Regions from separate parts of the Glutamicibacter sp. NPDC087661 genome, predicted to be linked through region 1. Evidence: predicted binding sites of a transcription regulator. Region 1 holds the regulator's gene; the other holds the start of a gene.
What was found. The regulator LexA, encoded in region 1, represses DNA repair genes until DNA is damaged. The targets are predictions, from matches to a motif close to TCGAACANNTGTTCGA.
Positions count from the first base shown of each region.

Region 2: the regulator LexA is predicted to act here: its motif matches at 1,427-1,442, upstream of ACIOTN_RS05220 (DUF222 domain-containing protein).

Region 1 covers NZ_JBIUWE010000005.1:334,821-338,498, reverse strand. The annotation lists gene ACIOTN_RS15015 (histidinol-phosphate transaminase) at 1-833, opposite strand, end outside; gene ACIOTN_RS15010 (LysM peptidoglycan-binding domain-containing protein) at 915-1,268, opposite strand; gene lexA (transcriptional repressor LexA) at 1,541-2,260, shown strand; gene ACIOTN_RS15000 (glycoside hydrolase family 76 protein) at 2,317-3,396, opposite strand; gene ACIOTN_RS14995 (ATP-dependent DNA helicase) at 3,502-3,678, opposite strand, start outside.
Region 2 covers NZ_JBIUWE010000001.1:1,096,471-1,100,148, forward strand. The annotation lists gene pepN (aminopeptidase N) at 1-104, shown strand, start outside; gene ACIOTN_RS05215 (biotin/lipoate A/B protein ligase family protein) at 279-1,334, opposite strand; gene ACIOTN_RS05220 (DUF222 domain-containing protein) at 1,506-3,104, shown strand.

The sequences.
Region 1 (3,678 bases):
AACTCGATGTTCTTCAAGGCCGCGATGGCGGTTGCCTGGGTCACTGCCGACAGGTGGTACGGCAGTCGCACCAAGCGGATGGCATCGGTGACTTCTGGCGCAGCGGCCAGGTAGCCTACGCGCGCACCGGCCAGGGCGAAAGCCTTGGACATGGTGCGCGAGACAATCAGCCGCTGGCGGCCTTCGAGCAGGCTCAGCGCCGAGGTGGTGCTGGCCAAGGAGAACTCGGCGTACGCCTCATCCACGATCACCATGCCGTTATGCTCGCTCATGGCTTCATATACCGCGGTGATGACGTCCAGGCCAAGGGCCGTGCCGGTGGGGTTATTCGGAGAGCAGAGGAAAACGATGTTCGGCTTGTGCTCGCGAACCTGTGCGGCTGCGGAATCGGCGGACAACGTGAAATCTGCGGCGCGTTCACCGGCGATATATTTCGTGTCAGTACCACTGGCAAGCAGCGGGTACATGGAGTAGGTTGGGCCGAAGCTCATCACGGCACGGCCGGGGCCGCCAAAGGCTTGCAGGATTTGCTGCAGGATTTCATTGGAACCGTTAGCGGCCCAGATATTGTCCTTGGTGAGCGAGTGGCCGAGGTAATCGGCTAGGAGTTCGCGAAGCTCGGTGAACTCGCGGTCCGGATACCGGTTCAACATTGCCGCCGCCTTGGCCACCTCTTGTGCAATGGCATCGACGACTGTCGGTGGCAACGGATGGGTGTTCTCGTTGACGTTCAGCTGGATGGGCACGTCAATTTGTGGTGCGCCATAAGGGGATAGCCCGCGGAGATTCTCACGCAAGGGCAGCTGACTCAAAAGTTCACTGCGGTCATTCACGCATCAAGTCTACGTGCGCAGCGCGCCTGCCGGTGAATCCGCTACGGCCACAGGTAACAAACTCGAAGCAGGCTGGGGAAGCTAGCCGGCAAGGACCGGAATCGACAAGGTTTCGCCAACCTGGATTTCGCTGCCGGTCAGGGCATTGAGTTCGGCGATGTGGCCCACTGCCGAGGTCACGTCGTAACCGGTGGCGTAATCCCGGGCCAGGCTCCACAGCGTATCCCCTGGAATAACGGTGACATCAACGGTTCCGACTCCAACAGGAGTATCGGCTGCGGCATGCGCGTCAGAGGCAAACATGGAGATGAAGAAAGCTGCGGCGATGGTGAGTGCGAAAATGGGCATACCCACAAGCACGGCCCATCCGCGACGGTTGATGCGGATCTTCAGTGGTGCCTGGGTCTGATTTGAGTCAAGTGCGACGGTTGCCATGACTTTGTCTCCTCAAGAAATTCAAGTGATGCGAATTTGTATTCGAAAGCGTAGATTCGAAAGCGTAGATTCGAAAACTTGTTCGAACCTCGTATATCTGTTCTAACAGAGGTTTGCGGAACTTGTCCAGAAGTTTTCGAACAAATCTTTGAAAGAAGCTCGCTTATCTACTAAGATTTCGAAGTAGACGAGCAATGAAAACATCTCACCATCTAGCGCCGACAGTTTGGACTTACGAACTTTCGAATGATTGCTAGGGAAGGCAAAATCTCATGTCAGCTTCACAACGCACTCCCCGATCGAATGCACGTTCGCTGACGATTCGCCAAAAGAAGATCCTGGAGACGATCCAGCGGTCAATCGGCAAGAACGGTTATCCACCATCGATGCGTGAGATTGGTGACGCAGTAGGGCTCAAGAGCCTTTCGAGCGTCACCCACCAGCTGAGCCAGCTGGAAAAGCTCGGCTATATCCGTCGAGATCCACGCCGTCCGCGCGCAATGGAAATCCTGCTGCCTCTGCAGCTGGCCGAAGACGCCGAGAAGGCCGAAGTTTCGAAGCCGGTCGAGCCAGATGCCAGCGAAGACGCCAAGATCATTGAATTGAGCACTTCCGCTGACACCACCATGGTTCCCCTGGTTGGCCGTATCGCTGCCGGCGGTCCGATCCTTGCCGAACAGTCCGTCGAAGATGTTTTCTCGTTGCCTCGTCAGCTCGTAGGCCACGGCGAACTGTTCATGCTCAAGGTTTCCGGCGATTCAATGGTTGACGCTGCGATTTGCGATGGCGACTGGGTAGTTGTCCGCCGCCAGCAGACGGCGGACAACGGCGACATCGTAGCTGCCCTGCTCGATGAAGAAGCCACGGTAAAGACTTTCCGGCAGCGTGACGGGCATACCTGGCTGCTTCCGCAGAACTCGCGCTACGAACCAATTTTGGGTGATGCCGCAACGATCATGGGACGCGTCGTCTCGGTGATGCGCTCGCTCTAGAATACGTACGGTCATTGCGCTGGTGCTTGGCACCAGCGCAATTCTCGTTTAACCCGCTATTGGCCGGCGTTCAACTCGAATTGAGCGGCCGCCGAGAAGATCATCCAGCGTTGGATTGCCGCCGAAAGCCGGCGTGGTTCCTGGTCAGCCAGATGGCGCGCCGTTGCCATGACCAGCCTCCTGGCCTGCTCCCGGCTCCGGGCTTCCAAGCGGCCATCATTACCGGCGAGGGCCAGATATCGGCAGAGTATCCCCGCGAACAGGTTGCCGTCTCCCCCGCTGTTGAACGAGAGGACCCCGGCAGCAGTTGACAGCGATTTCGTGGTGGCATCGATCAGTACTTTAGCGTGAGCCAGATCAGCAGGCTCGCCAAGCTCAAGCAATGCCCCGAGCACCAGGCCCTGGTTATAGGTGTAGACCGCTGGTTCCACGGCGTGTCCCTGCGTGGTCAACCGAAGTCCGTCCAGATACAGTCCTCGCTCCACGCTGAACAGATTCTTTTCCAGCCACTGGAGAAGCTCTCGCGCGGTCTCTTTCTCCCCGGTACGGGCAAAGAACAGTGCCGCCGGCGCGTTGGCTGGCGTGTTCTTGAAATCCCGCTTTCTGGACCAGTGCAGGCCGCCGTCCAGCACCCCATCCATGCCGGCATGGAGCTGCCGTCCCAGCGTCCGAACTGCCGCCTCGGCAGGACGGCTCCTGTGTCCCGTCACCAGCTGCGTGAACTCTGACAGGCGGCCGCTGGCCAGGGCAAGCCAAGCCATGTCGTCGAAGAAGTAGTTGGGCAAGATCCCGAAGTTTCGAATTCGAATGCCGCGCAATAGGCCGTTGGCCCGGGCAAGCGCTTCGCGCGCCCGGTGTTCGTTGCCTTCGTCCCAGTACGATCGGCCCTCATCGATGATGGCATCCAGATAGTGCGCCTGCCACCAATAGTTCCACTCCGCAAGCGGGTGCGCGAAACCATTGAGATTGCTGAGCATGCTTCCGTCGCGCAACCGATGCGCTTTGCTGTAGCTCTGTCCAATCCACGTTCCGGGCAACCCCATGAGGCGATGCCCGAACCGCTGGTGGGTGTCGATCGCGGCTTGGTGCGCCAATTCCTGCATGGACTCCATGGTGCCTTCCGATTCGAGCTTCATCAGTTCTTGTCACAGACCTTAGTGCATCTGGAAGCATCATGCTGGTACCGGTTAAAGAACTTGAGCTGTCCCGAAGGACAGCTCAAGTTCATATTCTGGCCGCGGCTATTTCCCGCCCGGGTTCAATCGCTTGAGAACACCAGTGATGACCTTCTTATCGACAGTCGGCCACATCGGCGGCAGGGTAGCTTTCAAGAAGCTGCCGTACCGCGCCGTGGCCATGCGCGAATCAAGGATCGCCACAACGCCCTTATCCCCGACCGAACGAATCAAGCGCCCAGC
Region 2 (3,678 bases), on a different contig from region 1:
GCCATGAGAGCGCACCGGCCGCCCTCAAGCGCATCCTGCTTGAGGAACGCGCAGAACTGGAACGCTCGCTGAAGGCCCAGGCCTACAGCCGCACCAGCCGCTAGGCGCTGGCCCTCCGAAGCCGGCCCGCTGCTTATCCACGCAGCGGGCCGGCTTTTCCGTGCCGCTACACGCTGCCGGCGCAGCGGAGATGGCAGGGCCACAGCAACCATGGCCTCAAGCAAAACATGGGCCTGGCCTCGAACTTGATCGAGAACAGCCCCTTGGATCTTGGCTCGCTACGGAACCCGCGCGGTCCACTGCGCGGTAGCGAATTTGGCCTCGGCCAATTCCTTCGCCGCCAGACGGGATTCGGCATCCAGCTGCGCCGGCTTGGCCCCGGTGCGCTTGGCGAAGGTGTCCATCATGACGTTGATGATCTCCATGCGATCCAGCTTTGTCTGCGACTTCAGCGGATCCACACGCTTGACCGCTGAGGTGATGCCCTTGTCGGAGATCTTCTCCCGGCCAATGCGCAGCACCTGGGTCATCTTCTCCGCGTCGATGTCGTAGCTCATCGTGACGTGGTGCAGCATCGCACCGTTGGCCAGGCGCTTTTGCGCTGCGCCGCCGATCTTGCCGGCAGGGGTCGCGATGTCGTTCAGCGGCTTGTAGTACGCTTCCAGGCCGATGCTTTCCAGCGCTTCCATCACCCAGGCGTCCAGGTACGGGTAGGAATCGGCAAAGCTCATGCCGTCCACCAGGGATTCAGGAGCGTAGAGCGAGTAGGTAATGCAGTTGCCAGCTTCCATGAACATCGCGCCGCCTCCGGAAATGCGGCGAACCACCTGGATGCCGTGCTTTTCGGCTTGCTCCATGTCCACTTCGTTCTTCAGCGACTGGAAGGATCCGATCACGACGGCACCTTCGCTCCAGTCCCAGAAACGGATGGTCGGCTTGCGGGTCCCCTTGGCGATTTGCCGGGTCAGCACCTCATCCAGCGCCACTTGCTCGGTGATTGGAATGATCTCCGGGCCCAGGACTTCCCACTCGTGGTCTTCCCACTTGGTGGCGTGTCCCAGCGCGCGGCGGACGACGCGCGCGATGGCGTCTTCGTCAAAACCGAACATCACTGCGCCTTCACGCAGATTGTCGGTTACCGCATTGCGTATGGTGCTGTGGCTGGCGTCCGCTGGCAAACCGCGTAGCGCATCATTCAAGTCATCGAGTGCATCATCTGGTTCCAGGAAGAAGTCGCCATTCAATGACACTTCGGTGATCACGCCATCGGAAGTATCCAGATCTACAACGACTAATTTGCCACCGACTACCTTGTATTCACCATGATGCTTCATGGTTTCATTCTATCCCCGGCTGCCCGCTAGTCGAATCCACGCACCCCCGGATTCGGTGGTTCGCAGTGGCAACATTCGACGCCGGATAACAATCGAATAAATATTCGAGAATACTTCCACATTCCGCGGATTTCCGGGCCAAACTGTCTGTTGCCGGCAGGATAATTAACTATGGCTATACCCGATTTCATCCATGACGACGATGATGAACATCGTCTACCGTTGCCCCCAGCTGGCACTCGCACAGAATCCCACAAGGATTCGTTATTCAGCGACCATCTCGAACATCACCTGTTCCATGGTCCGCTGAAGCAATTGGCAGATGAGCTCTACGACGCGGGCCCGCTCAATGGCCCCGACGACGCCCTCGAACGGCTGAAGAAGATCCAACGCATTCAGAGCACCCTCGATGCAATGACATCTGTGCTGCTGGCCGATTCAGTAGAACAAGTCAGTGAATCATTTGCCGATATGATCGCCACCGCGGGGACCACTACCGAGGAGGAGGAACGCGAGGCTCGGAAAAGTGCTCAATACTATGGCGTTGACCGCGGCAGTGACCAGGTCATCAACTCCAACTTCATCGCAGAAGCGGCTGTCGCGCTGCGTGAGACCCCTCGCATGGTAGGCAAGCGGATGTTCTATGCCAAGGGTCTTCGCTACGCCTGCAAGGAAACCCTCACGGCTTTGGCTGCAGGAGAGATCACGCCCAAGGCAGCGCATGACATCGTGAAGTATTCGCAGGACTTGCTCCCCGAACAAATCATGCAGATGCAACGCGTGCTGTTGCCCATGGCGAAGACTGCGTCTGATGACGCGATATACCAACGCGCACGCCGGTTCCATGACAGGATGTGCCCGGAGGCCGCCGAACAAAGGCACAAGAAGTCTGAAAAGAATCGCAAGCTCACGCTATGGGATAACGAAAATGGCATGTCCACCCTCAAGTACTACAACAGTGCCGCAGTGATTCATTCCATCAAGAACTCCGTCAAGTGGCTAGCTGATCAGCATAACGATCCGCAGGATCCCCGCACCCGGGAGCTAATAGAAGCGGACGCCTTTGCAGACATCATCCTCAACGGCTGGCCGGACCGGGAAGGCACGCCCCTCAAGCCACGGGTATCCATCACGATTCCCGCGGTGGAAATGCTGGCGGATCCTACAAGGACCGTGGCTGACCTGGAAGGCTACGGCCCCATCCCACTGGGGGTCGCATTGGTGTTGGCAAAGGATGCGCCTTCGTTCCAGCGCGTGCTGACCGACCCATGGACTGGCGCCGCGATAGATGTCGAGCGAAGGCGCTACCGGCCCTCGCAGAGCCTCAAGGATCTGTTACGGCACCGCGATGAGCATTGCTGCTTCCCCGGCTGTCGCCGTCCAGCTGACCGCTCCGAGATTGACCATATAAATGGCTGGGCTCACGGAGGGCATACGACCAGGGACAATACGCATCTGCTGTGCAAGCAGCATCAAATGTTCAAGCATGCATTGGGTTGGAAAGTCGTTCCGCGTCCTGACGGATCCAAGATGTGGGTGACTCCACACGGGCTGAGCGCACTCGTTATTCCGGAAAGCGTCAAGCGTGTGGACCAATTCGATCATGTAAATGATCATTGCCCAGAGCGCCCTAAGGTCATTCCTTTGCCGCATATTCGACTCACGGCAGAAGTACGCAGGGTACTTGGGCTCAAGCCTCGCGTCGACATTCCAGACGAGGATCCCGGTCCTGAATCGCCGCCAGATGACGGCCAGAAGGAAACAGGCTGAGGACGCTATCCCGATTGACCGGTTTTTGGGTGACAGAATTTTTCAGTCACCAGCACCTCCACACCACCAATAACACCATTCACGCAACGGCGATGGAGCCAGTTGCTCGGAGCAGTGCGGCCAAGACGTCTGCTTCGACGAGTCAGCGAATCCTTATTCAGCCGCCACTGGAAACCCCGACGGCTATAGCACCGAAAAGCTCTGGGCAAACGCTCCTGACAATATTTTTCAGTCAATGGCGCCTCCAGGCAACTGCCAAAATGCCCGATGCGCACCGCTGTGCCTAAAACGGGACCTCTACGACAGTTCCGTGAAAATATTTTTCAGTCATCCCCGGCTGCCCCGACGGCTATTGCGCCGAACGACTCTGGGGCGAACGCTGCTGACAATATTTTTCAGTCACTGGCGCATCGAGACGACTACCAAAATGCCACTAGCGCATCACGGCGCGAAAAAGGAATCCTCCTAGTCAGTTAAGTGAGAGCATTTTTCAGTCATCTCCTGCCGCCCCGACGGCTATTGAGCCGGAAGACGCTGGGGCGGACGCTGCTGACAATATTTTTCAGTCACTGGC